4 regions of the Chryseobacterium lactis genome follow, and region 3 is predicted to be linked to each of the others. Evidence: riboswitches for the same ligand, from Rfam matches in the RefSeq annotation. Region 3 holds a riboswitch; each other region holds the start of a gene.
What was found. Region 3 has a riboswitch for cobalamin ahead of EG342_RS07570 (TonB-dependent receptor plug domain-containing protein). Riboswitches for the same ligand answer to the same signal wherever they lie in the genome.
Positions count from the first base shown of each region.

Region 1: it holds a riboswitch for cobalamin, as region 3 does, so the genes downstream of both, EG342_RS23530 (acyl-CoA thioesterase) here and EG342_RS07570 (TonB-dependent receptor plug domain-containing protein) in region 3, are expected to answer to the same signal.
Region 2: it holds a riboswitch for cobalamin, as region 3 does, so the genes downstream of both, EG342_RS13265 (T9SS type A sorting domain-containing protein) here and EG342_RS07570 (TonB-dependent receptor plug domain-containing protein) in region 3, are expected to answer to the same signal.
Region 4: it holds a riboswitch for cobalamin, as region 3 does, so the genes downstream of both, metE (5-methyltetrahydropteroyltriglutamate--homocysteine S-methyltransferase) here and EG342_RS07570 (TonB-dependent receptor plug domain-containing protein) in region 3, are expected to answer to the same signal.

Region 1 is NZ_CP033924.1:5,275,990-5,284,344, forward strand. It holds gene EG342_RS23510 (GNAT family N-acetyltransferase) at 1-223, opposite strand, end outside; gene EG342_RS23515 (endonuclease MutS2) at 346-2,493, shown strand; gene EG342_RS23520 (serine hydrolase domain-containing protein) at 2,845-3,900, shown strand; gene EG342_RS23525 (hypothetical protein) at 3,945-4,745, shown strand; cobalamin riboswitch at 4,780-4,962, shown strand; gene EG342_RS23530 (acyl-CoA thioesterase) at 5,077-5,460, shown strand; gene EG342_RS23535 (HD domain-containing protein) at 5,569-6,159, opposite strand; gene EG342_RS23540 (XAC2610-related protein) at 6,164-6,856, opposite strand; gene EG342_RS23545 (PadR family transcriptional regulator) at 7,284-7,613, shown strand; gene EG342_RS23550 (PspC domain-containing protein) at 7,624-8,355, shown strand, end outside.
Region 2 is NZ_CP033924.1:2,966,277-2,974,631, reverse strand. It holds gene EG342_RS13290 (tellurite resistance TerB family protein) at 1-45, shown strand, start outside; gene EG342_RS13285 (GxxExxY protein) at 88-465, shown strand; gene tpiA (triose-phosphate isomerase) at 602-1,360, shown strand; gene EG342_RS13275 (T9SS type A sorting domain-containing protein) at 2,098-3,480, shown strand; gene EG342_RS13270 (esterase-like activity of phytase family protein) at 3,567-4,832, opposite strand; cobalamin riboswitch at 5,089-5,276, shown strand; gene EG342_RS13265 (T9SS type A sorting domain-containing protein) at 5,348-6,463, shown strand; gene clpP (ATP-dependent Clp endopeptidase proteolytic subunit ClpP) at 6,666-7,352, opposite strand; gene dnaG (DNA primase) at 7,460-8,355, opposite strand, start outside.
Region 3 is NZ_CP033924.1:1,764,269-1,772,623, reverse strand. It holds gene EG342_RS07585 (DUF5074 domain-containing protein) at 1-1,811, opposite strand, end outside; gene EG342_RS07580 (cell surface protein) at 1,843-3,039, opposite strand; gene EG342_RS07575 (YncE family protein) at 3,053-4,189, opposite strand; gene EG342_RS07570 (TonB-dependent receptor plug domain-containing protein) at 4,186-6,237, opposite strand; cobalamin riboswitch at 6,348-6,532, opposite strand; gene EG342_RS07565 (cytochrome-c peroxidase) at 6,698-7,717, opposite strand; gene EG342_RS07560 (MbnP family protein) at 7,749-8,355, opposite strand, start outside.
Region 4 is NZ_CP033924.1:4,337,019-4,345,373, reverse strand. It holds gene EG342_RS19355 (IS4 family transposase) at 1-548, opposite strand, end outside; gene EG342_RS19350 (KTSC domain-containing protein) at 758-1,204, opposite strand; gene EG342_RS19345 (serine hydrolase domain-containing protein) at 1,433-2,503, opposite strand; gene EG342_RS25520 (tetratricopeptide repeat protein) at 2,936-4,387, shown strand; gene metE (5-methyltetrahydropteroyltriglutamate--homocysteine S-methyltransferase) at 4,484-6,802, opposite strand; cobalamin riboswitch at 6,983-7,166, opposite strand; gene EG342_RS19330 (Lrp/AsnC family transcriptional regulator) at 7,321-7,782, shown strand; gene EG342_RS19325 (hypothetical protein) at 7,935-8,355, opposite strand, start outside.

The sequences.
Region 1 (8,355 bases), 2.1 Mb from region 3:
TAAGGTTTCGCTGATTTTGATAAGAAATCCCAAAGAATAAAATTTCCCGATTCTGGGTCTTTTTTTTAATAGTTAAAATAAATTCTAATGCATCATAATTGGTTTTTGGGGATTTTCTTTTCACATATTGATTGATTACCTCATTGCTTCGGATGCGTAAAATATCTTCAACATAACTCTCATCTATCTCTTTAAGGACAAATCGTTCGGTTTTTATTTCCATAGCTCAAATTTACTAAACAGGATTGATTCAAAAGGAATGTCAACTCATTCTCAAACTTTCAAATTAACTCATTTTCAAATGCCACCGCCCTAATATTCACATTTTCTCACTAAATTTGTACTGTGTATATAAATAAAGAAGATTTAGACGAATTAGAGTTTCCGCAATTGCTCGCGGAAATCTCCCCATTTGCGTATTCTCCGAAAACAAGAGAAAAAATTCTTCAACTTCGTCCCATGGAAATTGACGAGGCGGAACTTTCTTTGAAAAAAACGTCAGAATATCTGTCGAGTTTTGAAAGTTCAAATGCGATTCCGTTTGATGAATATGAAGATATTGAAAGTGAGCTGAAATTAATGCTGATTGAGAACTACCGACTGGAAAACAATGCTTTCATCAAAATAAAAACCATCACGGAACAAATCGGAAGACTGCAAAAGTTTTTCCCTACCATGCCTGAAACCTTCCCTACTTTACTGGAAGAGGTTTCTGTATTGGAATTCAGAAAAGAGATCATTGATAAAGTTGATAAAGTTTTCAACCGTTTTGGTGAGGTAAAAAATGAAGCTTCCCCTGCATTAAAAGGGATAAGAGCAGAAATCCAGCTTGCTAAGAAAGCCATTCAGGAAAATTTCAATCGTGCACTTACCACCTACGGACAGAGTGACCTTTTGGATGATATACGGGAAACAATTATCGACGACCAGAGGGTATTGGCGGTAAAATCAGGATTTAAGAAAAGAGTATCCGGAAGAACATTAGGAATTTCCAAAACCGGATCAATTACCTACATTCAGCCGGACAGTGTTGTAAAACATTACTTTAACCTTCGTGATAATGAAGAGGAAGAGAAAAAAGAGATCGACAGAGTTCTCAGGAAACTGACTACAGAACTGGCGGAGTTTCAACCTCAGCTGTGGCGATATCAGGTATATATTTTTGATCTTGACCTGACAAGGGCGAAAGCGAAATTTTCGGAGCTGATCAAGGGAATTCTTCCCAAGATCAACCGTCATAAAACATTAAGATTAAAAGACGCCTATCATCCTTTGCTGTGGTTGAGAAATAAAACAGAAAATAAAACGATTTATCCTCAAACCTTAGCCTTGACGGAACATAACAGAATTATCTGTATTTCCGGTCCTAATGCCGGCGGGAAATCCATCACACTGAAAACCGTAGGATTGTTGCAACTGATGATCCAAAGTGGTATTCTGGTTCCTGTACATCCTAAGTCTGAAATGTTTTTCTTTGAAAAAATGATGACGGATATCGGTGACAACCAATCCATTGAGAATCATCTATCGACCTATTCATCCCGATTGAAGAAAATGTCAGGAATTATCCGTGAGGCCGATTCAGACACGCTTTTACTGATTGATGAGTTCGGAACCGGTTCTGATCCTGAGCTTGGAGGTGCTCTGGCAGAAAGCTTTATGGAATACTTCTATGACAAAAAGAGTTTTGCAATCATTACGACTCACTATACCAATATTAAACTGGTTATAGAGCAACTTCCGAATGCAGAGAATGCAGCAATGCTTTTCAACGAAGAAACGCTGGAACCCATGTATAAACTGGAAGTTGGTCAGGCAGGAAGCTCATTTACCTTTGAAGTAGCGGAAAAGAATAAAATCCCAAGATTTATCATTCATTCGGCAAAGAAAAAAGTGGAGCATGATATTGTGAATCTTGATAAAACGATTGTAAAGCTTCAGCAGGAAAAATATGAGGTTGAAAAACTGAAATCTGACCTTGCAGAAAGAAAAGAATCCGTAGAAGATAAACGTGATAACCTTCAGAAACTGAATGATCAGCTTCAGCAGAAGTTATTCAATTTCCAGAAATTATATGAAGAAGAACACCGCAAACTTCAGTTCGGAAACAAAATTGAAACCTTCATCGACAGCTATACCAAAGGAAAATCAAGGAAGGATGTTGTAAAAGATTTTGTAAAGCTTCTTGAACAGGAAAAATTCAGAAAACTGGGAAGTGATCAGGATGAATCCAAACGTCTGCAGGTTGTTAAAAGGAAGATTACGCAACAACTTAAAAAGGAAGAAGTGATTGAAAAAATTGCAGAAACCAATGAAAAGTTAGAGGAAAAACGCAAAAGCGACCGTGCGGTATGGATGAAGATAGGACAACGTGTCCGTATTACGGGAAGTACCAGCGTAGGAACGATTGAGAAAATCTCCCGAAACAAAGTGATTGTCAACTACGGAACATTCAAGACTACGATTAATGCAGATGAGTTAGAACGAATTTAACTCAGTTTAAAAAATAAAAAAAGCTGTTAAACCAGCTGGGGTCGGAAGAAATTCCGACCTTTTTATATTTAAAACTTTTATAAGGATTATTGTTTATCATGTTGCGAAGTTCCACCGGACAGCATCTTTTTGCCATTTTATAGCCCGGATTAATCAATCTTAGGTCTTATTTATCAAAAGAAAACTATATTACTAATTTATTAACCCTAGAAATAATAATTTGCAGACGATCAATAAATTAGTACATTAGTCATCATAAGAAATAGATTAATGAATCACTCAAAAGCAATCATTTTTCTTAGAATGCAAAATGATCATCGGTGAAAAATCCTACTCAATAAACTCATTAAAATGCCTAAAATATTAATTATTGTACTTCTCTCACTATTTTGTCATTCTGCTTTCGGGCAAGCCCAAAAAGTAGGACAATTTGTTGAAAAATATGCCCTTGAGAATCAATTTAATGGAACGGTTTTAATTCAAAAAGATTCAAAAATAATTTATCATAAAAGTTTTGGTGTCGCTGAGCGGTCTTTCAATTCGCCGACCACAAACGATACCAAATACCAGGTTTGTTCTATAACCAAAACCTTTACTGCTGTTCTAATTCTTCAGCTTGTAGATCAAGGAAAAATTGATTTAAATAAAAAAATACTTGACTATTTACCCGATTACAAAGGGGAAGCTGGATCTAAGGTATCTATTCACCAGTTATTAAATCATACCTCCGGAATGAAAAATACAGACACAGCAAGAGATGAAAATTTTTTAAAATACGGATTAGGATTCTATAATAGACCGTATCAATTAAAAGAGATTGTAACTCAATTTTGTTCCAATCCGTTGGTGAATAAACCGGGAACAAAATTTGATTATAATAATGGAGAATATATGATCCTAGGCCGAATTTTGGAAGTTATGTATCAAATGACCTATGAAGAAATACTAAGTCAAAAAATCCTTATCCCTTTAAAAATGTACAATTCGGGGCTTATTTCTCATTATAAATTGATAGAGAATTTGGCAACCCCTTATTACAAGGATAAAAATCTTGATCATTTAATTCCAAATATTCCCATGTATGTAGGAGACTTTTCTGCTGCGGGTGCTATGTATTCCTGTACATCTGATCTTATCAAATTTAACAATGCTCTTTTTGATTATCAACTCATCAAAAAAGAAACTTTAGACAAGCTTCTGAATCCAGGTCTGGATGATTATGGATACAGTGTCTGGATTCGAGACGTTAAAAAGTACAAAAGAATGGAACGGTATGGAAAAATAGAAGGTGCAAATTGCGTATGGTTTCATTATTTGAACAATGATTTAAGTATCATTATTCTATCAAATACCAACGAGACCAACCTGGGTGATTACGCCGCAAAAATTGGAAAGACTATTCTTTAAATTCGTCCATTTAATTTATATATTTGGGAAATCAAAAATTTGTAATGATGATTTCTGTAAACAAAGCATTCTATTTATCCGCTTTCAGCATTTTTTCTTTGGCATTCGTTAAAGGTCAGAATAAAGTTCCTTTCGGTGTTGTAAAAGCTGAAGAAGGATACGCCAATGTACGCGTTCATAAGGATAACTACAGAAAAATTGTAGATAAAATCCGCATGCGTAAAGGGGATGTATTTGTTTACGTAAAACCCGCTCCCGGAGAAACGGAGTGGATCTGGATTAAATATCCTGAAAAACAGGATGAGGATAAACCCTTCGTAAGGTATGAAACCCTTGATAAGGAAGGAATGGTTAATAAAGAGCGTATTGCCTATATCGATCAGCTTCCGGCATACACGCCTTCGAAATCTAAAAACGGGAAATCAATGATATTCACAGATAATTCTGATCCTAAAGTCCCTACGGCCCAAAGAAGTAAAGTCGTTATCGATGTGTACCCTTCCAACGCCGGGTACCGTAAAAAGGAAAAAGATGCTGAAGGTAAAATCCTTACTATTGATAAAATAAAGCCCTGGGGAATCGGCAATGATCTTCCGGAAGGAATGACTGAAATTAAATCAATCAGAGTTCAGCAACCCGGACGAGGTTCCGTTTTTGTAAGAGAAGCTATCAAAAATATGTTCCAGCCTACGATGGATTTCAATAATGTAGCGGTAACTGCTCTGGACAACGACAATATCTTTCTTTATATGACCAATGGTTCGGGAGAATACAGATATACGACTCTTTGGACGATCAAAAAAGGAAGAGTGATCAGTCAGATTATTTATCATAATCCGGAATAATTTCATTATTTTTGCACCCGAAAAGTTTTACCACTTATTCATCACAGAAACTGGTTCTGCTTAACCGCAGATTAAAAGGGAATCGTGTGAAAATCACGGACTGTCGCGCAACTGTAAAGTAACTGAAGTCTTTTATAAAAAGATCCACTGTGCGAGGCATGGGAAGGAGATAAAAGATGTTACAAGTCAGGAGACCTGCCTTTTTCTTAAACAAGCAACTTTCGCGATCTGAAGTTATATTGATCTGATGGATGTTTCAGGGATTTCTAAGGTTCCTGTCATTATTCTGTTGTTTTAATAGATTTCATTTCGCTTTAATTAATAATGAAATATGACTACAGAAGAAAGAATTGAAGCATCCGAAACAAGAATCTTTAAAGCAGTTTTCCCGAACACAACCAATCATTATGATACTCTTTTCGGAGGTACAGCAATGCAGCTGATGGATGAAGTAGCCTTCATCACCGCTACCCGCTTTGCAAGAAAAAGAGTGGTAACGGTAAGCAGTGATAAAATCGATTTTAAAAAACCTATACCTGCAGGAACGATTGTTGAGTTGATCGGAAAAGTTTCTTACGTTGGAAAGACCAGTATGAAAGTAAACGTTGAGATCTTCACCGAACAGATGTACTCTTATGAAAGAGAAAAAGCCATTGTCGGGGATTTCACTTTTGTAGCGATTGACGAATTTAAAAAGCCAATCCAAATTCTATAATAAAAGTTTCGGGCGGCCTTTGGCCGCCCGAAACTATTTACTCAATACAGTTCTCACACGAAAGAAGCCGACTAAATAGTCGGCTCTATATATTATTTAAATTCTAAATTACTTCTGTACTTTCTCTGTTTCCAAACTTCTGCTCAATAGCAATTCAAAAGCCTCACCCATTTCATCTGATGCTCTGCTGATGGCATTTTCAAGCATATTTCTGATTTGTTTTTCGGTCACTCCGGCTTCTGTCCAGCTTTTTCCTGAAGTGTGAGAATTCAGGATGAAAGGCATAATTCTGTCGATAGAACATGCAAAAATAGCATCCGGTGTTTTTTCTTCTTCAAACTCAAGCCATAAATTAAAGAATTCCGTACGCAGTGGCTCATCCAGAATCCCGAAAATCTTTTGAGCAGAAATCTTTTCTCGCTCGAATTTTCCAACCATGGCTTTCTCATCAAATAAGAAAGTATCACCGGCTTCAATTTCCACCAGATCATGTATTGAAAGCATTCTTATTACTCTCAGTAAATCAATATCCGCACGGTTTTTCGCATATGGAAAAAGAATCTGAGCCAGGATAATAATCTGCCACGAGTGTTCTGCAGTGTTTTCTCTTCTGGAATCATCTGCATTATAATTTCTTCTCTGCACGTTCTTCAAAGCATCTACGGCCAGAATAAAATCGATCTCTTTCTGTATCTTCATTGTATTATCTATTATATTTATCTGCAGGATAAACTTTAGTTTTAGTCACCCATTTATTATTTATTTTCTCTTTGGTAATCACCTTTACACGACTTTCTTCCGTCATATCTTCCTCTTTCTCTAATACTGACTCTAATCCTTTATTCGGAACCACTTCATATTCTGTGGTAAAAATTCTGCAACAACCGGATTTTCCTGTAGAAATAAGACGCTTTCTCTTATAATCTACATTAAATAGTCCCAGCGCATTAGAAGCAAGATCTGTCAGTTCTTTACTTTTCACAAAAGCCATTCTTGTACTATTGAATACATAGACATCGTAGGAATCGCTTTGATAATTTCCGTTATTTCCGTTTCTTATCGCAATATCTTCCGTTCCATCGAAATTAAAGTCATCAATGATAACAGGACTTTGCTGCTCTGTCAATTGTATTAGCTTTCCGGATGTAGGTTTTTGATTTTCATTTAATTCTATAACCAGTTCTTCAGAAGTAAAAGTCTGAACCTTGGTGTTTTTATTGTCAAATAATTCTACTGTTCCTTTATCATGACACCTCCCATCGTAGCAATTTTCTACATTGATGATGACAGTATAGTTTTTAGAGGCATTTTTCACCTCAAATTTGTATTGTCCGAAACATAAAGGTCCCAATAAAACAAGAGTCGATAAACTCTTATATACATTAAATCTTTTCATAGTAATAGTAAAAATGGATTGATGTGTTAAAAAAATTTCATAACAAAAATACAAATCATACTATCGATTTCAAAATATAATTGATGAATAGGATCTCTCAGCATGATATAAAAGCTGTTTTTTCAAAAGGAAAGAAATGAATCTGCTGCTACAATACAAATTTAAAATTGGACATTTGATGCATTTGCCTTTACATTTTAAGTCAAAAATCTATCTCTTTTAAAGAATTCTTTATTTTTAAAAAAACCAGTACAAAATTTATTACACTGATTAACAGATAATTAAATAATTTATTTTAAAAATTTCACTACTTTGTATTGCATAATACCATTTTATTTACATATCTTTGTAATGTAAAATTAGAATACGCTCAACTAGCTAGGAGTATTATTCTAAAAATATAACTAATTAACAAAACTTATCAAAGATGAATACTGAAAATACCAAAGCGCAAATGCGAAAAGGAATTCTGGAATTCTGTATTTTAAGTCTCATCAATCATCGTGAAATGTATGTTTCCGACCTTATAGATGAACTAAAAAAAGGAAAACTGGATGTTGTGGAAGGTACCCTCTACCCTCTTCTCACTAGACTTAAAAACGGAGAATTTCTCTCCTACAGATGGGAAGAATCTACCGGAGGACCACCCAGAAAATATTATCAGATCACAGAGAAAGGAAAGCTTTTCCTGAATGAACTTTTAAATACGTGGAATGAGCTGACTGCTTCAGTAAACCAAATCACCCAACAAAATTAAAAACAAAGCTATGAACAAGACACTCTCAATAGGACTCGCAGGTTTTTCTTTTACAATAGAAGAACACGCATATATAAAGCTCAGCGATTACCTGAATGCTCTGAGAAGCTCACTGGATGCTTCGGAAGCAGATGAGGTAATGCATGACATAGAAATAAGAATGGTGGAGATTTTCAATGATTCTCTGGGAAAACGTGAAGTGATTAACGATACTGATGTAGAAAAAGTAATCGCACAAATCGGAAGCCCTGAAAAAATTGAAGAACAGGAAGAAGCTTATTTTTCTGAAAAAACGACAAACAAAAAAAGCAACCCAGGCACAGGTTACACAGATAAAAAACAATTATTCCGTGACCCTGAAAAACAAAAAATTGCAGGGGTTTGCGCAGGATTAGCTCAATATGTAGGAATGGATATTACTGCAATGAGAGCCATCTGGTTAGGAATTTTCATTCTTGGAATCTTCACCGCAGCCATCTCTTCTTCATTGATCGGACTTCTGTATGTTGTTCTTTGGATTGTACTTCCTAAGGCTGAAACAGCAGCAGATTTCCTGAAAATGCAGGGAAAGCCTATGAACTTCGACAATCTTAAAAATGAATCGAACAAACTGGTTCAGTTTGCTAACGAATCTACACAGAGAGTCGGAGAAATATACAACGAAAACAAACCTTATATCAATAACGCAAGCAGCGGTGTATGGAATGTATTCAAGTATATTGTAGGTGGAATCCTCGTACTA
Region 2 (8,355 bases), 1.2 Mb from region 3:
CATACCTTCTATATTCTTTTGAAAAACCTTTGGGGATTAGCATAGTTATAAGCTCGCAGATTTTGCAGATAACGCAGATTATTTCTAATGACAGAAAATGAAATTTCATATATCGTAAGAAAATGTGTTTTTAATGTCTATAACCAGTTAGGACCTGGTTTATTGGAATCAGTGTATCAAAAAATACTGATTTACGAATTAGAAAATAATGGGTTGAATGTTAAATCAGAGGTAATGCTTCCTGTCTATTATGATAAGAAAAAATTTGATATTAATTTTAAAATTGACATTTTAGTAGAGGATAAAGTTATCTTAGAATTGAAATCAGTAAAGGAGTTGGATAATGTTCATTATAAACAATTGTATACCTATTTAAGGTTATCTGATAAAAAATTGGGATTATTAATTAACTTCAATACGTCCAATATTTTAGACAATATAAAGAGAGTCGTAAATAACCTATAAAATGTGTATTGTGACTTTATTAATCTGCTAAATCAAACTAATCAGCGAGAAAAAATAGAGCACGCAGATTTTGCAGATAACGCAGATTCATCAGTGGAAAGAAATAAAAAGTAAATAAATCAATATAATAAGTCTTATGAGAAGAAAAATAGTTGCAGGCAACTGGAAAATGAACAAAAATGTAATTGACGCACAACAATTGATGATTCAGTTACTAAGCTATAAGAATAACAATGCAACCAACTGTGAGGTTTGGATTGCTCCACCATCTTTATATCTGATGATGGCAAAAGACATCTTTGAAAAGGATGAAATCGGAGTATTTTCTCAGGATATGAGTGAGCATGAAAGCGGTGCGTACACAGGTGAAATTTCTGCAGATATGCTGGAATCGATTGATGCAACCGGTTCATTAATCGGGCACTCTGAAAGAAGACAGTATCACGGAGAAACGGATTCTCACTGCAACAGAAAAATCAAATTGGCTCTGGACAAAGGTCTTATTCCTGTATATTGTAACGGAGAAACTCTTGAACAAAGAAAAGCAGGACAACATTTTGAAGTGGTAAAAAATCAGACTGAAGTCGCATTATTTACACTTTCTGCTGAAGAAATTAAAAAGGTAGTGATCGCTTATGAACCTGTTTGGGCTATCGGAACAGGAGAAACAGCAAGTCCTGAGCAGGCTCAGGAAATTCATGCTCACATCAGAAGTATCATTGCTGCTAAATACGGACAGGAAGTTGCTGATGAAATCTCTATTCTTTACGGAGGTTCTGTAAAACCGGATAATGCAAAAGAAATTTTCTCTCAACCTGATATCGATGGAGGTCTGATTGGAGGTGCAGCCTTGAAGTTGGAGGATTTCTCTAAAATCATTGAAGCTTTCAACTAATATTGAGAAGAGCCATAAACATATAGCTTTGATTTCTTTAGAAATCTAAGATTCGACATCATTGTTGATATAAAATATGGAAAACAAAGTCCTGGAAAATTACTTCCAGGACTTTTTTATTATCAGTTTTGACTAAAGCCAATGGAAAATCGTTATTATCTTTTAAACGGGCAATATCCTAAGATCTTATAATGGATAGAATCGGTTGCCTTGCTTATTGAGTATAAAATTAATATTATTTTTTCATTAATCACTTGATGATCCAAAAGAAAGATATATTTTTGTAATTGAAAACATAAGATCCGTTATTAATGATTTTATTGTTTTCTCATAAAAACTAAAACCTAAATTTAAAAATCAACTCAACCATGAAAATCAACAAAACTATTTATATTTCATTTTATTAATTCATCAACATTAATTGTTTCAAACAATTAATAATAATTCTTTATTTTTTCAAGTCATAAGGAGTATTTCAACAATACAACTTGTACGGTTATTTCTTAAAATCTCCAACAATAACTTTCATGATACTGAGAAAGTTAAGATTTCATGATTAATCATCAATATTTGATTGCCAAAATACATTCCCATTAATTTCATCCATTCATTAACTCTAATTTCTTGTATGAATTAATTTGATCTTGAAAAAATTCATTTTTATGGAGTTCAGAAACCATTCAAACGAAGCGAATCCGAAAAGCTAAATGAGTAGGAAAATATTATAAAACTTATCTATGAAAAAACAATTATGCTTTCTATTTATCTTCATTATAATAAATAGTTTCTCTTATGGACAATGTTTCAAGGAAATCAGTGCTGGGAATGACTATTCATTGGCCATAAAAAATGATGGAACATTATGGGCATGGGGATTTAATAGTCTGAGTCAATTGGGCGATGGAACCACAACAAGTAGATCGGCTCCGGTTCAAATAGGAACAGCTACTGATTGGAAAACCATCTGTGCTGGTTCCAGCTATTCAGCAGCAATAAAAACAGATGGGAGCCTTTGGATGTGGGGATTTAATTCTTCCGGGCAATTAGGTGATGGAACCAGTAGTTCCAGGCTAGTTCCAACACAGATAGGGACATCAACGAATTGGAAAAGTATAAGTACTGGAGATGGAATTTCGTTAGCAATAAAAACAGACGGAACACTGTGGGCTTGGGGACGTAATACTGATGGAATATTGGGGGATGGTACAACCATCGACAGAAATACACCAACACAAATCGGAACTGCAACGAATTGGAAAAGCATCAGTGTTGGATATAGTCATTCACTGGCAATCAAAACAGATGGAACTCTATGGGGATGGGGACACAATGGCTATGGACAAGTAGGCAATGGATCAACAACAAACAAAACCATCCCGGTACAGATAGGAACAGCTACTGATTGGCAAAGTATTGATGCCGGTTATAGTTATTCTGTAGCCACAAAAACAAACGGAACCCTTTGGGCTTGGGGATATAATCACTATGGACAACTCGGAGATGGAACATTAGCTGATAAGCATTCACCAGTACAAATTGGAACAGGAAACAATTGGCAAAACATATCTGCTGGGGGGCGTTCTGTCTTTGCTATAAAAACCGATAAAACATTATGGGCATGGGGAGAAAATGGTTTCGGTCAATTAGGTAATGGTACCATGTATACGAGCGTTCTTGTACCAACACAAAACGGAACGGAGACTAATTGGCAAAATATATCATCCGGTACGAAACATACTTTCGTTACCAAAGCAGATGGTACATCTTGGCTATGTGGAAGCAATGGCAGCGGGCAATTAGCAGATGGAACTACCACCAATAGAAATACCCTTATTTCTCTGGCTTGCCCCACGGCTACCTTAGCAGTTGATGAGACTTCAACAACATCAGACCATCTAAAAATTCACCCTAATCCCGTACATGACAACTTAAATATTTCGTTTGACCAAAAGATTCTTACAGTTATGGTCTACAATATGGCAGGACAACAAATACTTACTAAAGCAATCAATGATAATAAAGGAACAGTGGATATTTCTTCTTTAGGATCCGGAACGTACCTGGTTAAGATAAATACAGATAATGATATTGCCAAAACGATAAAGGTAATCAAACGATAAGTATCAACAAAAACCTCTAAAACAAGCAATAATGCAATAAAAACGGCGGAATCTTCGATTCCGCCGTTTTCTTTAAAAAAATCTAATTATTGAATATCGACTACGTACATAGTTCCTTTGTCTACTTTACCTGTTTTAGGTAAAATTTTGGCTTTTGGGTTCCCGTTTCCGTCATCTACTACTCCGAAGTCATCATCATTGAAGACAGCCAGTTTATTATTTCCGAGATAAACAATCCCTTCAAATTTATCATGTTCATACCCTAGTTTTGTAACAAGATTTACTGCTAATGTTTTTGAAACTGCTTTGATTCCTGCAGTGGCAAGTTCATCCCAGGTACATTCTTCCAATGCTTTATTATTCACCTTCATTCCGTCAACGGCAGTAAAATCAGATCCGGTAACATCGGTTGCTCCGCCGATGTTGATTCTGTATACTTTCTTGATTCCTCCCTGAGATCCAAAGTTTCCATCTCTTTCTATCACTAAGAATTCGGTATTGCTTAAAGCTGTAATATCACAGACAGAATCCGAAGCACCACCATCCTGCTTGTATAAAAACTGCTTAGTCTGGCCGGTAACCGTATCGAAAGTCACAATTCTCGTTAAAGTTGTATTCTTTGCGGCAGTTTTATTGGGAACATACATCATGGATTGCATAGTACCTACCAACGTTCTTCCATCCGGTGTTAAGCAAAGTCCTTCCATTCCTCTGTTGGCTCTTCTTTTTGCTAAAACCGCAGGCAGTTTTCTCGTTCCTGTATTTACTCCAACCGGACTTATTCTTTCCATTTCTATGCCTTCAGCGCTGTAATGAACGATATGCGGACCATACTCATCAGAAACCCAGAAAGTACCGTCTGGAGCTGCCACAATACTTTCACTGTCCAATCCATATTTATCTGTTCCCAAGACATTTCCTGTTGCATCATAAGCAACTTCTCCGGTACTTCCCATTCCTACAGGGTTTGGTAATCCAGTAATTGGTTGCCCGGATGGATTTTTAAGTTTAATATATTTGATTACCTCAATATTTCCTTCGGCATTAATTTTAAAATGCATAATTGTTGGGGTAAAATTGGGGGTCAAAAACTTTTTACCGTTCAGATAATCTGTATTCGGGCCACGGTCGGTAATGACATAAAACTCTCCTTTCCTGGATGGATGAGCCGCTGCACCGGAACCAAATCCGCCATTGATCACATCTACTCCATTGATGGTTGCCATTTTTGTAAAAGCAAACTCCTGAGGAAGCTTCGAATAATTGATATCCTGGTTATTTGCATTGTCATCATCTTTATTACAAGAGAATAATGCGGTCATAACCAGCGCCGGTAATAGTAGTTTTTTCATATTAACTTTTATGGCGCGAAAGTATAAATTGATTGTAAACTGATCTTAAATACAATGATAATTATATTTTAACAATAGAATCTCCAAAATGAATTCAATATAAACAACAAAAACTCAAAATTAACATAACAAATAAAGCATTTAACTCCAATTCATTAACAATCAGTCAAATTAAAAATTTCAACTGTACTCAACGATCCGAACATTCGGGGAAGAAGAGAAATAATTCACAAAACGGTTCCGGAATTTATATGATATATTTGCGGCGTTTTAAGGTTGAACATTGTTCATTAATAGGGAATCAAGTGAGAATATCAATTCTTGAGCTGTACCCGCAACTGTAAGCTGTTTTACCTATAGTTACATCATACCACTGGCCCAAAATCCCGGGAAGGTTTAGTATAGGATGCGAGCCAGGAGACCTGCCTTGGAAAAACTTTTAATTTGAGGATTGAGGATATTAGTCCTTTTCCATTTAATAAGTTTCGGGAATAAAACTTTAATTTAATTATATCATGAGAAAAATCTATTTCTTTTTCTTACTGTTTTGCATGCAGTTTTTATGGGCTCAATTTACAGAAAATGACATCCGTTTTTGGGTGGGAACAGGTTCTAAAAAAGCTTATTTTGTCACTGATTTTAATGACAATAATACTCCAGAATCTTATGCCTGGGGATATCGTTTTGACTCCAACAATTTAACCATGGAGGACATGATCAATGCTATTGTAACGGCAGAACCTAAAATGGCTGTTGACATTCCTACCGGCTTCCTTTTTAGCCTTACTTATAATGATCACACTCCTTCTACCGATGATTATTGGATTACCTGGTCCGGACCCGGCGCAGAAAATATGACCTGGAATAATGGTGTTGGCTATACTCCGCTAGTTGATGGAAACTGGTATGGGGTGACTTACGGATCTGATGATACCGTTATCAATACTCCGCCATCTGTACCTGTTGCAGCTTATAGTTCTCAATGGTACAAATCATCGCAGATTACTAACTGGATTGGAACCGGAAGTAATAAAAGTCTTGTGGTGATTGATTTTGGAACTGACACTACCACCGGAAATGCCAATTCTTTTGTCTTTGGAATTCAATACAACGGAAGTATAAATGCAGAACAGGCGCTGCAACTCATTCAAAGTCAAAGTTCTTATTTCAGTTTTACCGAAGGAAATGGTCAGATTTCTAACCTGTCACTTAATAGTTTTACCGGAAATACTTCCGGATCGGAAAGCTGGAAACTGTACAAAGGGAAAGACCTCTCAAGCTGGCAACAGAAAGCTGATCTTTCGCAGATCCAGTTGGGAAATAATGACTGGCTGGGCTTAAGCTTTGGACAAAGAAGACCATTTATCCCTACAGAAGCGATTGATGCAACACTTGGTACCTCAACGGTGAATAAAAAAGTTTTTAATATTTACCCAAATCCGGCCAGTGATTTTATTCAAATCGACACTACCGATAGCCTGAAAGAAGTAAATATTTATTCGGTTACCGGACAAAAAGTAATGACTTCCCAAACTGCAAGAATTAATATTCAGTCTTTACACTCAGGAGTGTATTTTGTTGAGATTAAAACAGCCAAAAACTCTAGTATTCACAAGGTTGTAAAGAAATAAGTATTGGTTAACCACCCCGTCAAAAATTCTTTGAATTTTTGCCACCCCTCCGGAGGAGGGGAACATTCACCTCTTCAATTCGAGGGATGCAGATAACAGGACTGATACATTGACCGTAGATAATTCCTAATGAAACTGACAGTTTGATACAAAAAGAAACGCACCGGATTGGTGCGTTTCTTTTTTATGATTTTACAATCAATTATTTTTTCTCTGTAGATCTCTGTAAAACCTCATCTACCATTCCGTAGCCTTTTGCTTCTTCAGAAGTCATCCAGTAGTCTCTGTCAGAAGATTTTTCAACCCACTCATATGTTTGTCCTGAATGGTGACCAATGATCTCATAAAGCTCCTGCTTTAATTTCAACATTTCTCTCAGGTTGATTTCCATATCAGAAGCAACTCCTTGTGCTCCTCCTGACGGCTGGTGAATCATTACTCTTGAGTGCTTAAGAGCAGAACGTTTTCCTTTTTCTCCGGCAACCAATAATACAGCTCCCATTGAAGCGGCCATACCTGTACAGATTGTCGCAACATCCGGCTTAATGATCTGCATTGTGTCATAAATTCCAAGACCTGCATACACGCTACCTCCAGGAGAGTTGATGTAGATCTGAATATCTTTAGACGGGTCTGCACTTTCTAAGAATAAAAGCTGAGCCGTCACGATATTGGCAACCTGATCATCAATACCTGTTCCCAGGAAGATAATTCTGTCCATCATCAAACGAGAAAAAACGTCCATTTGAGCAACATTTAATCTTCTTTCTTCCATGATGTACGGAGTAAGATTCGTTGGGCCATACATTCCCATATACTGATCGGTAACCAAACCGTTATTTCCTAAATGTTTTACAGAGAAATCTCTGAATTCCTTTTTAATGTCCATATTTCTATTATGTATTATTTTAAATTTTTTCAAAGTTTAAATTACAATATTTATTCCTAAAAATTTATAGGACTTTTTGTCACAGAATACAAAAAATTGTATTTAAACTATCTTTTTCGATCTCCATAAATGCCTTTGATAGGAGAATATTCGATCATATTGCTCAATCGTATGGAAGCCTGTTTCAATAAAGTAATCTTTTTGATCAGTTCAAAGTATTTCGTTTCATCTGTACTACTATGCTGATCAAGTTCTTTTGCCGTTTCCTTGATTAAATAGTCAATATATCTGTATTTGTGCAGCAGAACATCACCTTTAATCTGATCTGCCACTTTATCACCATAATTAGGGGGATAGATATTTCTGGAAGCCCAGTTTTCAAGCTCATCCAAAGGAATCAACGCATCTACAACCTTTGTTGTAATTTCTTCATCCATAAAAGATACAAAAAAGTTTCCACTTCTCAATTCTTCCTTCTGAATTCCCTCCTTTACCTGGTTGATAATAATTTCATTTTCTTTCACTAAAAAGGCATATTGTTCCTCGTCAAAATGATGGAGAATTTCTTCAATAACCGTAATCTGGTATTCTTCATTCTGATCATTTTTTCTCTTCAATACGATGTCGCCAAACATCAGCATATGATCTACCAGTTTATTTTCCATAAACAGAACATCATACAGAAAAGGGTCTTCTTTCTCCTGATCCAGAGGAACAATCTCCATCTTCGGAGCCGCTTTTTCTTTTTGCTGCTGCTGAACATGATGAGTCTGGTTCTGCGTGATCTGCTTCTGAACATCCAGTTCATTAAAAAGACTCTGCTCAGAAAGGCCGAATTTATTGGAAACTTCCTTAAGATATACTTCCCTTTTCAGCGCATTCTGTACAAAGGAAACCGATTTTACGATATCACGTATTGCTTCTGCCTTTTTAATAGGATCATTTCCGATGTCCCTTAACAGGATTTCCGCTTTAAAGTCGATAAAATCCATCGCTTCATTTT
Region 3 (8,355 bases):
TTCACTACAGGAGCTGTATTATCCGGAAATACTGTTAATGCCGGGAACCAATAGTAATCATTTAATATTTTTGTATTGATCATGTTACCATTCATATCATAGGTATGTACCCAGTTCTTTTGATAATGGCCGCCTGTTTCTGTTGTATTTACAATGAGTTCTCCGGTTATAGGATTTACACGTAATGCAGCTCCGTAAGGTGTTTGTTTATAAGTTCCTGTTTGTTGCGGAATTGTAATAAAGGATTCATTAAACGTCTTGGTATTGACATCAAATTTAACAATTTGACTTCCCAATCCCCACATAGATCCAGCTTTGAACCAGTACAATATGTTATCTGTATTACTGGCAGAAAAACTACCTGCGTTCCAAGCTCCCCAGGAATTAGCATAAGTTGAAGTTGGAATACTATAGGATTGAGTAGTAAACGTTTTAGGATTAACGTTGACAATTGTATTTATCTTAATCGCCCATACACTTCCATCCTTAGCCTGTACTATTGATTGGAAATCACCCGGAATCGTATTAATCACAGTATCTGTATTAGGATCAATTACAAGGATTCCTACTTGTTGCTTCAATGCAAATACATGTTTTGAGGTTCGGATCATATTTCCAATCTGTTCGCTATAAAGATCAGCACCTTCAGTTCCTGGTATCACATTACCTACTGCCAGATTATCAATATCAAATAGATAAATACCGTTGGAAGCTCCAATATATCCTTTATGTTCATTTACCCCTACAAATGTCCTTCCGTCACCACCTCCAATGTTATCAAAAGATGCAATTTTCTGCATTGTCTGTGCGTTTGCCACAACAAGTCTTCCTCCCGGAGTGTATTGAGTATCTCCCCCATCAGCGGCTTGCTTCGAAACAAAATAGAACTTATCACCGTAAATAGTTCCATATTGAGTAGTCGCTCCAAAAGCATGGTTATTATTGGCATTACTGTAGACTCTATAGTCTATTGATCCATTATTATCGATAAAGTTTACAGATCCGTTCGTATGCCCGAACCATTCTTCATTTACGATGAAAAATCCGTCAGTATAATTGCCTACTGTATTTACGTTCTTCATATTCATCAGACCCGTCAAAGCAGCGGATGAAACATAGGGAGCAACAGGAGTCATGGTTGAAGAAAGCGGTATTGTATTAAATGAAGAATTAAAATTCCACACATCCCATGATCCATTTTGCAACACACGGGAAGTAGCTCCTACACTTGAGTATCCAAAATTAGCATTGGCAGGGTTTTTAACCCAATAAGACCAATAACCATTGGTCATCCATCCAGACTGCCAGTGATCATTAGCATCAACTGCCGTATAATCATCAAAGTTATAAGCTGTAGTGTTTACGATCCCGTTTACTGGAAGAAGCGGAGTGGATGTATTCCCATTAAAATACAAAGCTGCCAGATTCTGTCCGTCCAGATCAAAACCAAATCCTCCCACTGCAATTCCTTGTGGTGTTCCCTGGTAAAGCAGCGTAAAGAGTCTCTGATCTTCTTTAGCAATTGCCTTGATCATATCTGCTCCTGTAGCATTGCCATTCCATCTGAATCCCCAAACCAACGCATCAGGATTCTTACTGTCATTCCATTGTACCACAAAAGCAGCTTCGTTTGAACCCGTTCCTACCCAATACTTGATATCGGAAAAACTGATTGACGGAGCTGCCGCTGACTTAAGCTGACTCTTGGCTACTGCCGGAATGTCATTTCTAAGAACTCCCTGTACTTTTACCTGTGCATTTATAAAAAATGCAAACAGAAAAAGCAGCGTAAAAAGATAAAACTTTTTCATTTTTATTAATTTATAGTTGAATTATTGAATTTTATTGAAAATGCAAATCATAAGCTCCGGAAACTTCTGTTGAAACTTCCCCGATTCTACCCGCTTCCTGATTGATTCCTGTATGTACTTTTATAAAATTGATTCCCGGAAGTTTAACATATTTTCCATTTCGATCAACAGCCCATGAGATGTCGATATTGGAGGCTTCATCTGTATTCGGGGCGTTATCGGCATAGCCGTATTCATATGATTTCCCTACCCAGTAGGCTCCTGATCCACTTTGGTCGTAATAATTATCTTTAAGTCTCGTACCCGTAAAAGTATAAGATGCATCTGTAATCCACAGCGGATAATAGCTTTGCAGATGGAACATGTTCCTTGTTTTAAATCCGGTGTTCCCCAGATTGTCTTTCCACTTGATATATTCTACATCTATATCCCAACCCAGATTCCCGGAAACAGGTATCTTATTTTCATCGGGCTTGAAATAGGTGATGCTATAATCTTTTACGGTTGTATTCTTAAAGTATTCGCTTCCAGCAATTTCATACCATTCGTTATCATCCGGCTTTCCATTTTTATTCCGGTCATAAGCGACCATAATAATTCCTGGTTCACATGAACCAGAACGAGGATCAATAGCAGCGTTTCCAAAAAATGCATTTCCTAGTATTTTAAAGTCTCTTCCTTCCAGATTCGGTATAGTATGATCAAAACCAAAAACAACATATCCACCGAATCCACCAAGAGTTACTTCGGAAGATTTCGCTCCAACAAGGGATTTTCTTGCGCTTTCAAGCATATCATTGGCTGTATTTCCTGATACATATTCAGGGATATCATGTACGAATTGTCCTACTGCAGGACGATACTCCAGAACTTTTGAAATATACTTAGTATAGGTTGCCGTTTCTTTTTCTACAATAATTTTTGAATGATAAGTGTTTATGTTTCCATTATTTTTTATAGTAAGTGTCAATGGATAGGTTCCTACAGCAGGACTTATAAATTCAAGCTCCGAACTTTGAGAAACGTCAATATTATTAATACTCCATGTAATATTCCCAGAAGTGTTGGCCGAAATATTTAATACTTCAAAACGCTCTACCGTGTAGGAATCAGCCAAACCATTAAAATTAAGGGTATCATTATCATCATGCTTACAGGAGGCGATCATTCCTACAAACAGCAGTGAGAAAATTCCGGTTTTTAAATAATTAATAGATCTTTTTGTCATGTTTATCAGTTTATTATTTATACAAAAAAGCAAAATGGGCAGGGATATTTCCGCCTTCTGTTTTCCATTTAAAATGTCCATTTTTATCGAAGCAATACACAAACCCCATCGACACATAATTTCTTGCATCGGTTATATAGATATCTTCTGTGATAGGATTTACAGCAATTCCATAAGGAGTTTTTATGATGGTTTCATAATCCGAATCAATAATTTTATTGGAAATAATCTGCTCGGTTTTTACATCAATAATTCCAAATGATTTTTTGTAGGTGTGGGTATTGTAATTGAATTCATTTCCGTAATAATACAGTTTGTCGTTAACAATCGTCATCTCATTAACGGCAAGATGAAAGTCTTTCTTGATGGTGCCTGTAGCAGCATCAATCAGAAATAAATTGGAAGGCACATTATAATAATCTCCTCTTGAGCTTACATATAAGTCACCGTAGTTATCTTTTTTAAGGCGATGAAGATTAATGGCAACGTCTATCTTCTTTGTCTCTGTAAAACTGTTTAAGTCTATTACCGAAACTGTTCTGTCATAGTTCGGAACCATATATCCACCGGAATTGGCCACAAAAAGCTGATTGCCTACAATTTCAATTTCTTCGGGCTGATATCCTACCGTTACTTCACGTTTTATGGCAAGAGAAGTGGTGTCAATTTCCACGACTTTTCCTTTTGGAGCATTGGGATTGATATCTACCGGACCAACATAGCTGCTTGCGTAGGCTTTTCCATCTTTAAATGCCAGATACCTGCAGTTCTGCAATGGAATAGATTTAATACGCTTAGCCGTTTTGGCATCCAGCACTTCAATTTTATTGGAAACATTAACCACAATATACAGCTTGCTTCCGTAGATCTTAATATCATTTCCTACATCGCCCAATTCTTTTACGACATCCGGATTAATTTCCGCATACATATTCCGATAATAGGTTCCCTTTGTATAATCGAAAAAATCCAGGGTGCATTTATTGCTTCCCATATTTCCTTCATTCAAGACATAGAATCCTTTTATAGCTGTGTTTTCAGCGGGTGCAAGTCCTTCCACCACCTCCATGGGGATTACAATTTCATCGGTACGGCAGGCAACAAGAGAAACCAGTGCAAAAAGTAAAAAGTAAATATTCAGTTTTCTCATAAGTTAAAGTTTAAGGAGAGCCTGAAGTTTCTTCCGGGCATAGGATAATTTTTGACAACATCATAATATTGATTAAAGACATTGTTCATTTCGAGATTGATTTTAAAAGGATGTCCGGCCAGGTTCATTTTCTTTTGAATAGAAAGGTCATGAGTATACCAGGGTTGTACAAAATTGTATTGAATATTATCCAGTTGTCCATCATAGCGCTTTCCGACATAGATAACACTGTAATTGAAGCTCCAGTCCTTATAATCGGCCATCATTGTAAAAGAACCGCTATGCAGAGGGGTATAAGGAATTTGTGCATTATAAAAGGTATCACCGGGATCAAGTCCATAACCTTTATCCGTTTTATCTTTAGCACTTTGATAGGTGTAGGATAATAAAGGTTTAAGCTTCACTACTCCCAACATGATTTCTGCCTGTGCATTAATATCAACTCCGATGATTTCTACCTTTCCAAGATTCAGCATCATCCAGCGGAACATGTTCGTCGTAGGAACTGCAACAATTTTATCCTTTACTTTGTTATAATACCCGTCTACTTTTACATAGAATCCTTTCAATATGGGATGATCATATTTTTTCTGATAAGTAAATCCAATGTCATGCTGAAAGGTAAATTCAGGTTCCAGGAAAGTACTTCCAACATTCGTATAATACAGATCATTAAAAGTAGGAAGCCTGAAAATCTTTTTGTAGAAAGCCCTTAGTGTAAGTTCCGGAACTGCCTCAGGCTGATAACTCATAAATAAAGCAGGCGTCCACTCTCTCCTGTCGTCGGGTCTTTTATTTTTTCTTACTTCTTCAAAAGTAAATGTACCCAGGAGACTTCCTAAAAACTTGAACCGATTCCACTGATAGGTGGTAGCCAATGCAACTAATGTTGTATATCGGGTTGGATAAGAAAAGTTCTTCAGGTCGGCATCCAGATTATTGTACTGAAAGTCTCCGCTTACACTAACATCCCAATTGGAATTTATAGAATATATATTGGAAGAGGAAAGATACACTTCCCGTTGGATATAAGTATTTTGTGAAGGGTAAACCGCTTGTGATAGTACAGTATCATTAAAATGGGTGTAATCATAAGCAAATTTTGCCTTGAGCTGGGTTTCGAATTTTGGAAACAGTTTTTTCCTCAGATTGGCTTGTACAAAGTAATTTTCATCAATCATTCTTGCTCCTCTCGCTTTAAAGCGGTTGTTGACAATAGGAGCCGGGATACCACGATCTGACAGATAGCCATATCCCCGGATGTTCCAGCTTCCGTTGTTTACAGTTCCGTTCACGGATGTTTCAAAACGTTTTGCTTTGATATCGGAATCATATCTTTTGGCAATGGTATCATTAGCCGTTTTTCCGTTAGGATATTTTCTGGTATAGCGATATCTGTAAATACCGTCACTTTGGAGAAATTCACCACTAAAACTTGCAGAAATTCTGGGTGAAATTTTTTGTTCCAAGCGAAAGGAAGGATTAAATAAATCAATGGAAGCACTTTTTGCCCTGATGACAAGATTCGTCTTTTTCGTTCCGGTAAATACAGGTGTTTTAGGTTGTAAATAAATAGATCCCGAGGAACCAAAGTCTTTGGCAGGTTGGAAAATTTCACTTTTCTGTCCGTTGTATAACGATATTTCTTCCAGGTCATCCAGAGAATACCGTCCCAGATCGACTAATCCGTTTTGAGCGTTTCCTAACTGAATTCCGTCATAAAAGACCCCAACATGCTGACTTCCCATGCTTCGGATATTAACCGTTTTCAATCCTCCTATTCCACCGTAATCTTTGATTTGCACTCCGGAAAAATACCGTAAGGCATCGGCAACTGAGTGACTGTTCAGTCTTTCCAATTCCTCACCCTGTAAGGTCTGGGCTGGGAGAATTTCTTTAAAATTCTTTTTATAAATATTGACAGCCTTAATTGCTTTTTCTTTGATACTGTCGTTTTTCTTCGATTGAGAAAATAGAAATTGAGAAGTCAACACAAATACTGTGAAAACGACTTTATGCAGTTGTAATGTAGTCTGTTTTGCCACCATTAGCTCATTTAGGATAATGATGACGCTAATGGATGTAAGAAAGCAACGACAAAGCACAGTAGTCACTGCACAGTATCATTGTTGTCCTAAGCTTTATTCCACGAAAGCGTCAAACGATTAATTTTCTGGCAGGTCTTCTGACTTACTCCATTTTTGAAATCCTTCCCATTACAAAACAGTGGATTTATTTTTCAAAAACTTTGGTGCGGAGCTTACAGCAGCGGGTCTGTTCCGGATCTTCACCGGATTCCCTTTTAAGAGCTTATTATGGCTCACCAAATTCCGGCAAAGATAGAAAATTCCGGCAAGATACAATGCGACGCAGAATAAAATGATTATCAAATGGATAAACAAAAAGATTCCGTTAAAAATATAACGGAATCTTTCATTAATTAAAACCTCGAATCCTGATTGTATTGAGTCGATTTACAAACGGTCATGAAGTGAGTTTCTACATAGATTATTTTTTCACAAATTCACGATCGCTCAATGTTTTCATAAACGAAATAAGGTTGATTTTTTCCTGTTCTGTAAGCGGTATTCTATTCCCATTCTGTTTAAAAACGGGATCCAGGTTATCGGCATTCAGAACCCCTTTATCAAAATAATCAAGAACAGCTCTCAATGTTGGAAACTGTCCAAAACTTCCGTAAGGAGCTGTATATTCCACATTCCGTAATGAGGGAACCCTAAAACTCATATAGTCTTCCGGAATTCCGGTAACTCTTCCACGTCCGGCTTCATTGGTATTCGGATTAACAGGAAATCCAATGTTTCTGAAACTCTGATCGGTAAATAACTCTGTACTATGACAGCTTACACACTTCTGTTGAAAAGTTACATAACCTTGTGTTTCACTTTCCGCAAATTTTTCATCTTCACCTCGCTTTATCTTATCATATTTACTGTTGGCAGAAACCAATGTATACTCATACTGAGCAATACTTTTATAAATTCTTTCAGGCGTAACGTTCTCATCTCCGAAGGTCTTTCTGAATAAATCTTTATAAATGAGGTCATCTTTGATTTTCCCGATCACCTCCAGAATGGAAGAACCCATTTCTTCATGGGTAATGATAGGTACCAATGGCTGCTTCTCCAATTGAAGAATATTACCATCCCAATTATAAAACTTCATAAACATCATATTCTGAACCGCCGGTGCATTTCGTAATCCTACTCTGCTCTGAATACCTATCGCCTGTGCATTATGATCCGCAAAAGCATTGGACTGAATATGACAACTGGAACACGAAATAGTATTGTCTGCGCTCAACCTCTTTTCCTGAAATAGTTTTTCACCCAGCTCAATACCATATTTTGTAGGCTTATTGGAACTCACCGACTTATTAAGTTCAGGAAATCCGAACGGAATATTGAGCGAAATCTCAGGATTCTCATTGGAAAGAGGCTCATAATAATCATTATTACAAGATATTAACAGGATGAGGACGGATAAAATACTGAAGATTTTTTTCATTTTAAAAGTAAAAAGAATGATGTTCTGATTTCTAGTTTTCAACACTGCTCACCGAAAACATCCCGGAAATATCCCCTGAACCATTGCCTCCAATGTTATCTACAAACTTCACCATCTGATTCGCTGTATGAATGTTGGGGGTTGCATTACCGTCCATCCCTGTTCCTGAAGTAAGAACGATGGTATTGATTTTACCGGTTAAAAGCTTATCAAAATCTGCTTTAATGGAAATTTTAGGAGCTTTATTATCAACAATAGCATTCTTTGGGAGGTCCAATGTAATATCTCTGTAAGCATCTACACCTTGCGTGTAGTTACCCTCAGAGCCTTTTATAGTGCTACCGGTATGGATTGACATTTGTTTATTGTCCGTACCATAAAACCCTTCCAGTTTCGTGAAACGATATCCTGCTCCCCATTCCCACATCATTTGAGTATCATTGGCTCCGGCAGTTGCATAAAATTTAGGAAATCTTAGCTGATCTAAAATATTAAGTTCTTTTTTTATACCCAAACCGAATTTTATCTTTTTATATTCTCCGGAAGGTATATTCCCTAAAATGTAACGAAGAGTTTCAGGTTTCGACTGATCCACCACAGTTGCTCCCTGATCCAGGTCATTTACTTTATAAGGGATT
Region 4 (8,355 bases), 2.6 Mb from region 3:
AGAGCATTATCTTCTGCACAGTATTTGGGAGTATTGTAAATTTCAACTCCACAAGGAAGTAGTCCATCAAATAAGACACTGTACTTAATAAATTTCTTACCTCCGTTTTGAGCAATGCCTTCTTTTAATTTTCCAGCGGCTTCACCAATAACAGTGCTATCTGTTCTTATTAAATCATATTTTTCTCTTTCTGCCGGGTTATAGGAATCACAGAACATATTATAAATACAATCGTAGATTTCTTTAAAGTATCCTGAATCGATTTTCGAAAGCCTCTCAGAAATAGAACTGCGTCTGACAGTTTCAGTTTCATCAAGATTGAATAAAGCCTTAAATACAGGATCTTTAAATGTGTCTTCCAGTGTTCGCTGGCTTAATTTTTCACTGCTGGTAATGGCAAATAATAGAAGATAAAACATCTTTCTGCCTTGAAGAACTTTAGAATAATGATCTACTTTAGTATTGGCTGAAAGATGGGATAAAAGGGCTTCAGGAATAAAGCTTAACAACTGGGAAACTGAAATTTTGTGTTCGTTGAAAATGGACATATTAATAAGTATACTTATCAAAGATAAAACTTAAGTAACCAAAAATGAAAATCGGAAGAAAAAATCTTCCGAACACCACTAGGCTTTAGCCCGTTTAATTTTATAGTATGAATCTCGGCTTTAGCCAAACATACTATTTTTCCATTTTCACAATAAAAAAAGACTTCCGGAATACACCGAAAGTCTTCATTTATTTTTTATGTGAAAAATTAATCTGCCATTGCCTCACCGGACTTTCTGTAGATAAAATTTCCATAGATATGTCTTCTTGCAAAACGGCTTGGAGAATCCGCATTCACCATTTTGATATAAGTATTTCTTGGAACACCAATATATTCATACATTTCTCCGTTCAAATGCTGAACCGTCAATATTGCTTTTTCAAGATAAAAATCCTGAATATTGGATTTGGTAATCGTTTCAGTATATTCTTCCTTATATTTCTCCTGAGTTTCTGCATTAATGCTTACCAGGAAATGATAGGCTTCAATCACAGATTTACTTTTTTCTTCTGCTTCAAGTTTTCCGGCTTCGTCATTGATAAACTTATCAGGATGCGTATCTTTCATCGTATTCCTGTAAATGGTCTTTAATTCTTTTAAAGTTACATTTTTATCAACTCCAAGAAGTGTTCTGTGTTCGCCAAGTTTTTTCATATGATCTATCCTTATTTTCGGGGTGCAAAATTAAGGAATTAAATTTAAAAAATCATAACTTATTCATTATTAATTTGTTTTAATGTGAAATGATAAGTACTGTTAGAATTATTTTACCGCTTTTAAGACTGTCTATCTTACTCTTAGCTCCCTTAAAGACAATTTCTGGTTATTTTATTTTTATTAATGAAAAGTGTATTGGATAATCAGTTTCCCTGGTGCATTTTCTTATTTCATTTCAATTTCAACAATTTTCTTTCCGTAATTTCCCATAAAATCAGTGAGAAGCTTTTTATAGACTTTAGTTCCTTCGTCGCTATTGGTAAAAATGACAATACCTTCTTTAGTTTTGGGAATAATCACGAATAAAGTTCGTACTCCTTCATCTGATCCACCATGAGACAAGGCGGTGGTGTCATTCCCAAGATCATACAATTCAAACCCAAGTCCGAAATGTTTTCCCTTTTCTGTAGCTATCTGACCGGTTTGCATCTCCGAAAAAATCTTTTTAGAAAGTCCCTCACCATTCATGACACTAATTAGAAAGTGGCTATAATCCGAAACAGTTGTCATCAAATCATCGGCACCATTGGCTGTTCCTCTTTTAACAGGTTCATAAGCTTTTCCATCTTTATCATATCCAATTGCAATACGGGAGGCATCCGTCGTTTCATCCCAGATATAAGAGGTATCTTTCATTCGTAAAGGTTTAAAGATCAATTCCTGTCCAAGTTGACTAAGAGGTTTATGGAATTTATTTTCTAAAGCCTTTCGTAAATATTCAAAACCTTCTCCTGAATATTGATATTTCGTCCCGGGATCAAACTGAAAACCCAGTTTCCCATTTGGGTTTAATGCACGCCAGTTTGGAAAGCCTGTCTGATGGCTTACAATAAGTCTCGTAGTTAGCATTTTGTTTCGGGGATCATTGGCTATGTCCGGATCTGTCCAATATTTGTAAAGAGGTTCATCTATATCCCATTTTCCTTCGCTTGCCAGTTTCAAAGCAATCATGGCGGTAACCGGTTTGGTTAATGAGGCTACATTAAATCGCATATTATCCGGGGAAAATTTTCCGTTCTGATAATCGCCGTACACTTTAGCTTTCTCCACTTTTCCGTTTTTAATAATACCAAGTCCAAGAGTAGGAATTTTATTTTCTTTCAGCCATTGTTCCAGATTTCTGTCATTTTGTGATAGAAAAGAATCTTGTCTAGTTTGTTTCATCGCCCCATCAGTTTGAGCTGATAGCAGAGAAAAGCTTACACAAAAACTAATACCAAGAAGAATAGATTTCATATGAGTCTGTTTATTGATAAGGTTAAAGCTACGGTAAATTTTTATGGTATTAAAACAAATCTGATTACAAGTAAATCTGGATGAAATAGTCTCTGAGTGTGTATTGAAATTTTTTACTTAACGTCATAATAAAAAAAAGTATGAGCAAAATTGGCCTCTTTTTAAAATTTTTAAAGATCGAACAGAAGTATAAAAAACTAATTTCGATTTAAAATCTTTTATTTTTTTAGTAAGTATCTAAATAGTGAATTATTTTTTTACTGAAATTATAATATTAGTAGGCTATTCTCAGATTTTGATTATTGTTTTGATATATTTTGTAATATTAAAATAGAAATTATCTCATAAAAACTCATAATTAAGAGTATGAGCAACGTATCAAAGAGAAAGGAAATTAGTAATCAAAAGAACACAAAAAACATTTGATGGGAAATGAAAAGTAGTATCAATAAATACAGTATGCTTCTCTTACTTATTAGTATAATTTTGTCTTGCCATTCTTCTCAAAAAGAAGGTCTGGATAAAACATTGAGCTGGTCATTAATAAAGGAAAGTCATAAGCTATTAAAATCAGGGAAATATACGGAGTATGTTAATTTGCAGAGAGAATATTTAAAAATTTCAGAGCAAAATGGATATGAACGGGATAAGATGCTATGCTACACTAATCTTGCAGAATTAAGTATTTCGTCCGGAAACACAAAGTATGCAGTTTTTCTATTAAAAAAAACAGAAAAGATTCTCGAAACCTTTCCCGATATTAGGACTGAAGCCATTTTGCATGAATCTTATGCCAGATTGAGCAGGTATCTTAATATGCATGATAACTCTCTTTATTATAATGCCAAAGCTATTAAAACCGTTAGCCAGCTTGGAGATGTAGAACAAAAAAAGTACTATTTATCATTGTTTTATAAAGATAGAGGGGCATATTTATATTTCAGTTCCCAAAGAGATTCTTGTACAACTTATTTTCATAAAGCTCTAGAGCTTACCGATGATCGGGCAGAGATTCTCTGTGATATGGCAGAATTTTATCGTACATCAGGTAAGCTTGACTCTGCTTTTACCTATTTGCAAAAAGCACAACATGCTGTAGATCTTCATAAAATCGCTGATCAGCCGGACTATCTTAATTATCATATTAATCTCATCAAAGGAAAATATTATTTCAATCAACATCAATACAAAGAATCAGAGGTTGATTATTTAGCATCTTTACAGGCGCTTAATGCTATTAACAAGGTATATGGTTCTTTTTATTTTTCAGAATTGTATAGCTGGATGACCAGGCTTTATAAAGAAATCGGAAACAAACAAAAAGCACATTATTATGAAGATCTATACAGTCATGAAAAAGAAAAAATAGAATATAGCCAGAAATCAATCCTTAAACCAGTCATGGAAAAATTTATCGCGGAGATTAAAAAGGATGATGAGAAACAACATGGACGGATGCAGTACACCATTATTTCTTTAGGGATTCTTTGTTTGATCATCATCATATATTCATACAGACAAGTAAAGACTTTACAGATAAGAAGAGAGATACTGCATAATAAAGCCACTGAGTTGCAGGGACAAATTTTAGATAAACGCTATGAAGAAATTTTGGATTTGGCAAAAAAGAATGATTCTTCATTTCTGTCCAGGTTTAAAGAGGTTTATCCCGGCTTTATAACCAAATTGATGGATATAAATCCTCATCTTGAAAGCTCAGAACTTGTATTTTGTGCCATGCTAAAATTAAATTTTTCATCCAAAGAGATTGCCAGCTATACTTTTATATTGCATACATCTGTCCAACAAAGAAAGCGCAGGCTTCGACGACGCCTTAACATTTCGAGCGAAATAGATATTTATCAGTTCTTTAATAAACTTTAAGCGGATGAATTCTTACACAACCTCCCGGAATATAAATTGTGATAATAAAAAAATCAGGAGATTAATCCCCTGATTTTATGACAATCAAATTTTTTTTTATTTTTCCTGAACTGCATATTCAAGACTGGCTTCTCGCGAGGCTTCTACCATAGCTTTTAAAGCCTTCTCTGTTTCATCCCAGTGGCGTGTTTTTAGTCCACAATCGGGGTTTACCCAAAGTTGTTGTGCGGGAATAACCGCCTGTGCTTTTCTCAGTAGTGCTACCATTTCTTCTTTTGAAGGAACTCTGGGAGAATGAATGTCATATACACCGGGGCCAATTTCATTCGGATATTTAAAATCAGCGAAAGCATTTAACAGCTCCATCTGGCTTCTGGAACATTCTATGGTAATGACATCGGCATCCATATCTGCAATATTCTGGATAATATCGTTGAATTCAGAATAACACATATGGGTATGGATTTGAGTGGCATCCTCAACACCACTAGCCGAAATTCTAAAAGCTTCCACGGCCCATTTCAGATAAGTTTGCCATTCTGATTTTCTTAACGGAAGACCTTCTCTGATCGCGGGTTCATCGATCTGGATGATTCTGATCCCTGCTTTTTCAAGGTCATTCACCTCATCACGAATGGCGAGAGCAATTTGTTTACACGTTGATGAGCGAGGCTGATCATCCCGTACAAAAGACCATTGAAGAATAGTTACAGGGCCGGTTAACATTCCTTTTACCCATTTTTTTGTCACCGATTGAGCATATTCTGACCAATACACCGTCATAGGATGGGGGCGGTGTACATCACCGTAAATGACAGGTGGTTTTACACAACGGCTTCCATAGCTCTGAACCCATCCGTTTTGGGTAAAGGCAAATCCGGAAAGCTGTTCGCCAAAATATTCAACCATATCATTACGTTCAAATTCTCCATGAACCAGTACATCAATTCCGATCTCTTCCTGCCAGTGGATGGTCCTTTCCGTTTCCTGTTTCAATAAAGTATCATATTGTTCTGCAGTAAGTTCTCCTTTTTTGAATTGGGCTCTCCAACTTCTCACTTCCTTGGTTTGAGGAAATGAACCGATCGTTGTGGTCGGGAATAAAGGAAGTTGCAATTCTTTCTGCTGAATTTCTTTTCTTACATTAAATGGATTTCTCCTTTGCGCATCATCCTCAGTGATTATAGCAATACGGTTTTTTACTTCCTGATTGTGAATTAAAGTTGAAACTTTACGGGTTTCTATGGCCTTTTTATTTTCTGCCAACAGTTGTAAAGCATGATAATCAGGATTGTTTGCCAATTTTTTTAAAGCAACAACTTCATGAACTTTCTGTTTGGCAAAAGCTAACCATTCTTTAATTTCAGGAGATAAAATAGCCTCATCTTTTTCAGAATCAAGATCAAAAGGAGAGTGAAGCAATGAACATGAAGGAGCAATCAATATCCTTTCTGTTCCAATTTCATGGATTACCTTTTTAACCAACTGCAACGATTTTTCAAAATCATTTTTCCAGATGTTTCTTCCATCTACAATGCCCAGAGAAAGACTTAATGATCTGGGAAGCAATGGTAGAATTTCTTCAAGCTGTTCCGGGTTTCGTACAAGATCAATATGTAATACATCAACAGGAAGATGTACTGCAAGAGAGGTGTTGTCTTTTAATCCTTCGAAATAAGTCGCTACAATAATTTTAAGATTTGGAAATTGTTTTCTGATCTCGTTGTAAACCAATTCATAGGCTTCTTTTGCTTTATTATCAAGATCTAACGCAAGGAATGGTTCATCAAACTGGATATATTCTGCCCCTTGATTTTCAAGCTCTGTCAGGATTTGAATATAAACAGGCAGCAGGTTTGAAACCAGGTCCAGTTTATCAAAATTCTCCTCTTTTTCTTTTCCTAAAAGAAGATAAGTAATCAAACCAATGATAACCGGTTTTGCATTAATTCCTGCCTGTTTGGCACTAATGAATTCATTGATGATTTTGTTTGAAAATAATTTAAATGACTGATTTTTTTGAAACTCAGGAACGATGTAATGGTAGTTGGTATCAAACCATTTGGTCATTTCCATCGCTGTAATATCTAATCCGTTTTTCTGATATCCTCTCGCCATTGCAAAATAAAGGTCAAGCTCAGACCGGGACTCATCAGAAGCTATTTCCTGATAACGCTCGGGAATAGCTCCTATTGTTAAAGTCATATCCAATACCTGATCATAATAGGAAAAATCATTACAAGGGATAAGGTCTATTCCTGCATCGTGCTGAAGTTTCCAGTTTTGATGGCTGATTGCATTTCCGGTTTCCAGAAGCTGATCAATTGATGTTTTGCCTGCCCAATATTGTTCACAGGCTTTTTTTAGTTCTCTGTTGCTACCAATTCGCGGATAGCCAAGAAGGTGTGTTTGCATTTCTTTTACACTTTTAAATTAAACTTATGATTTTAAAAGCTCTTTGGATGCTTCACAATACTTTTGGAGAAAGAAGAAAGGAAATCAGAGAGATACAATAAGGACGTAGTTTTTCCGTTAACGTCGGGACACGTTCAAAAAGTATCATCTGTATGACCCAAAGCTTCAAATCGCGAAAGCATTGTCAATTCAGAACAGGCAGGTCTCCTGGCTTGTAACGGTTTTTATCATCCTTCCCGCTCTGGCAGTGGATATACACGGATAAAAACCTTTGGTTGTTACTTACAGTTGCGCGACAGCTCGTGATTCTCACACGATTCCCTATTAATCTACGTTATGTAAAACCTCTTCCGTTTGATGAAGTATTTTAAAGAACAAAATAGGGTGTAAAGATATATAATTGAGTGGTTTAATTGGTGTAATTTCAAAACTTAAGGATAAAATTTTGTTTTTAATTATTTTAAAAGATAAATATTCTTTATTTTTGAAAAAATCAACGCTAAAAAGAATAATATCCTGTGGAAAGACTTGATGAAAAGGATCTTCAACTGCTAAGAATCCTGCAAAAGAATGCTAAATTGACGATAAAGGAGCTTGCCAAAGAAATCAACCTCTCACCATCTCCTGTTTTTGAACGGGTTAAAAGGTTGGAGCAGGAAGGCTATATCAAACATTATGCAGCGGTATTGGAAGCTGAGAAATTGAATCGTGGCTTTACTGTGTTTTGTCAGATTAAACTGAAAATCCACGACCGGGCGATAGGCAATCAATTTGTAAAAGATATCCTCCTCATTGAAGAAGTAGCCGAATGCTATAATATTTCCGGAGATTTTGATTTTTTACTCAAAGTTCAGGTGCGGGATATGAAACATTATCAGGATTTTGTATTCAATAAGCTAGGATCAGTAGATTCTATCGGAAGTACCCACAGCACCTTTGTGATGGCTGAAGTGAAGAATACACACGGAGTTACGATATGAAAAAGTTTAGTTTTTATAGCAATTCAGCAAGTGTTAAAATATAAATTCTCCCGGGAAAAGTCAGAAGTTTTTATCACTTAAATCAATAAAAAACAGCATCCAAAGGGGATACTGTCATTATATTTTTAAAAAAAATCAATTTTCAAGAAATCTTATGGCTCATCGCAAGTTCTTTTCAGTTTAATAAAAAGTTTGTCGAAGTCTTTGTAAGCAACTCCTTCCTCTTCACGTTTCTGTCTGAAACTACTGTTGGCACAGTTGTGAAAACTAAGTCCGATCATGTCGATTAAAGCGTAGTCTTCTTTTTGGGGATCATTCAGCTTTGCATTGAATCTTGCCAATACTGCTTTCGGATCAGCATTGCTTTTGCTTTTCAATTCAATATAGTTTTTCCATGCTGTAAACATCTTCTCTCTATCAGGAGATGAGATCGCATCAATATGCTCTTTGCAGGATCCGTAAAACTTGCTGTCTTTAAGAGACGAAGGGTCAGAATAGGCAATAATTTCCTCCTTGTTTAGTTGATATTCATTTTCAAAAGACTGGATGGTTTCCTGCTGTAATTTTTTCCAC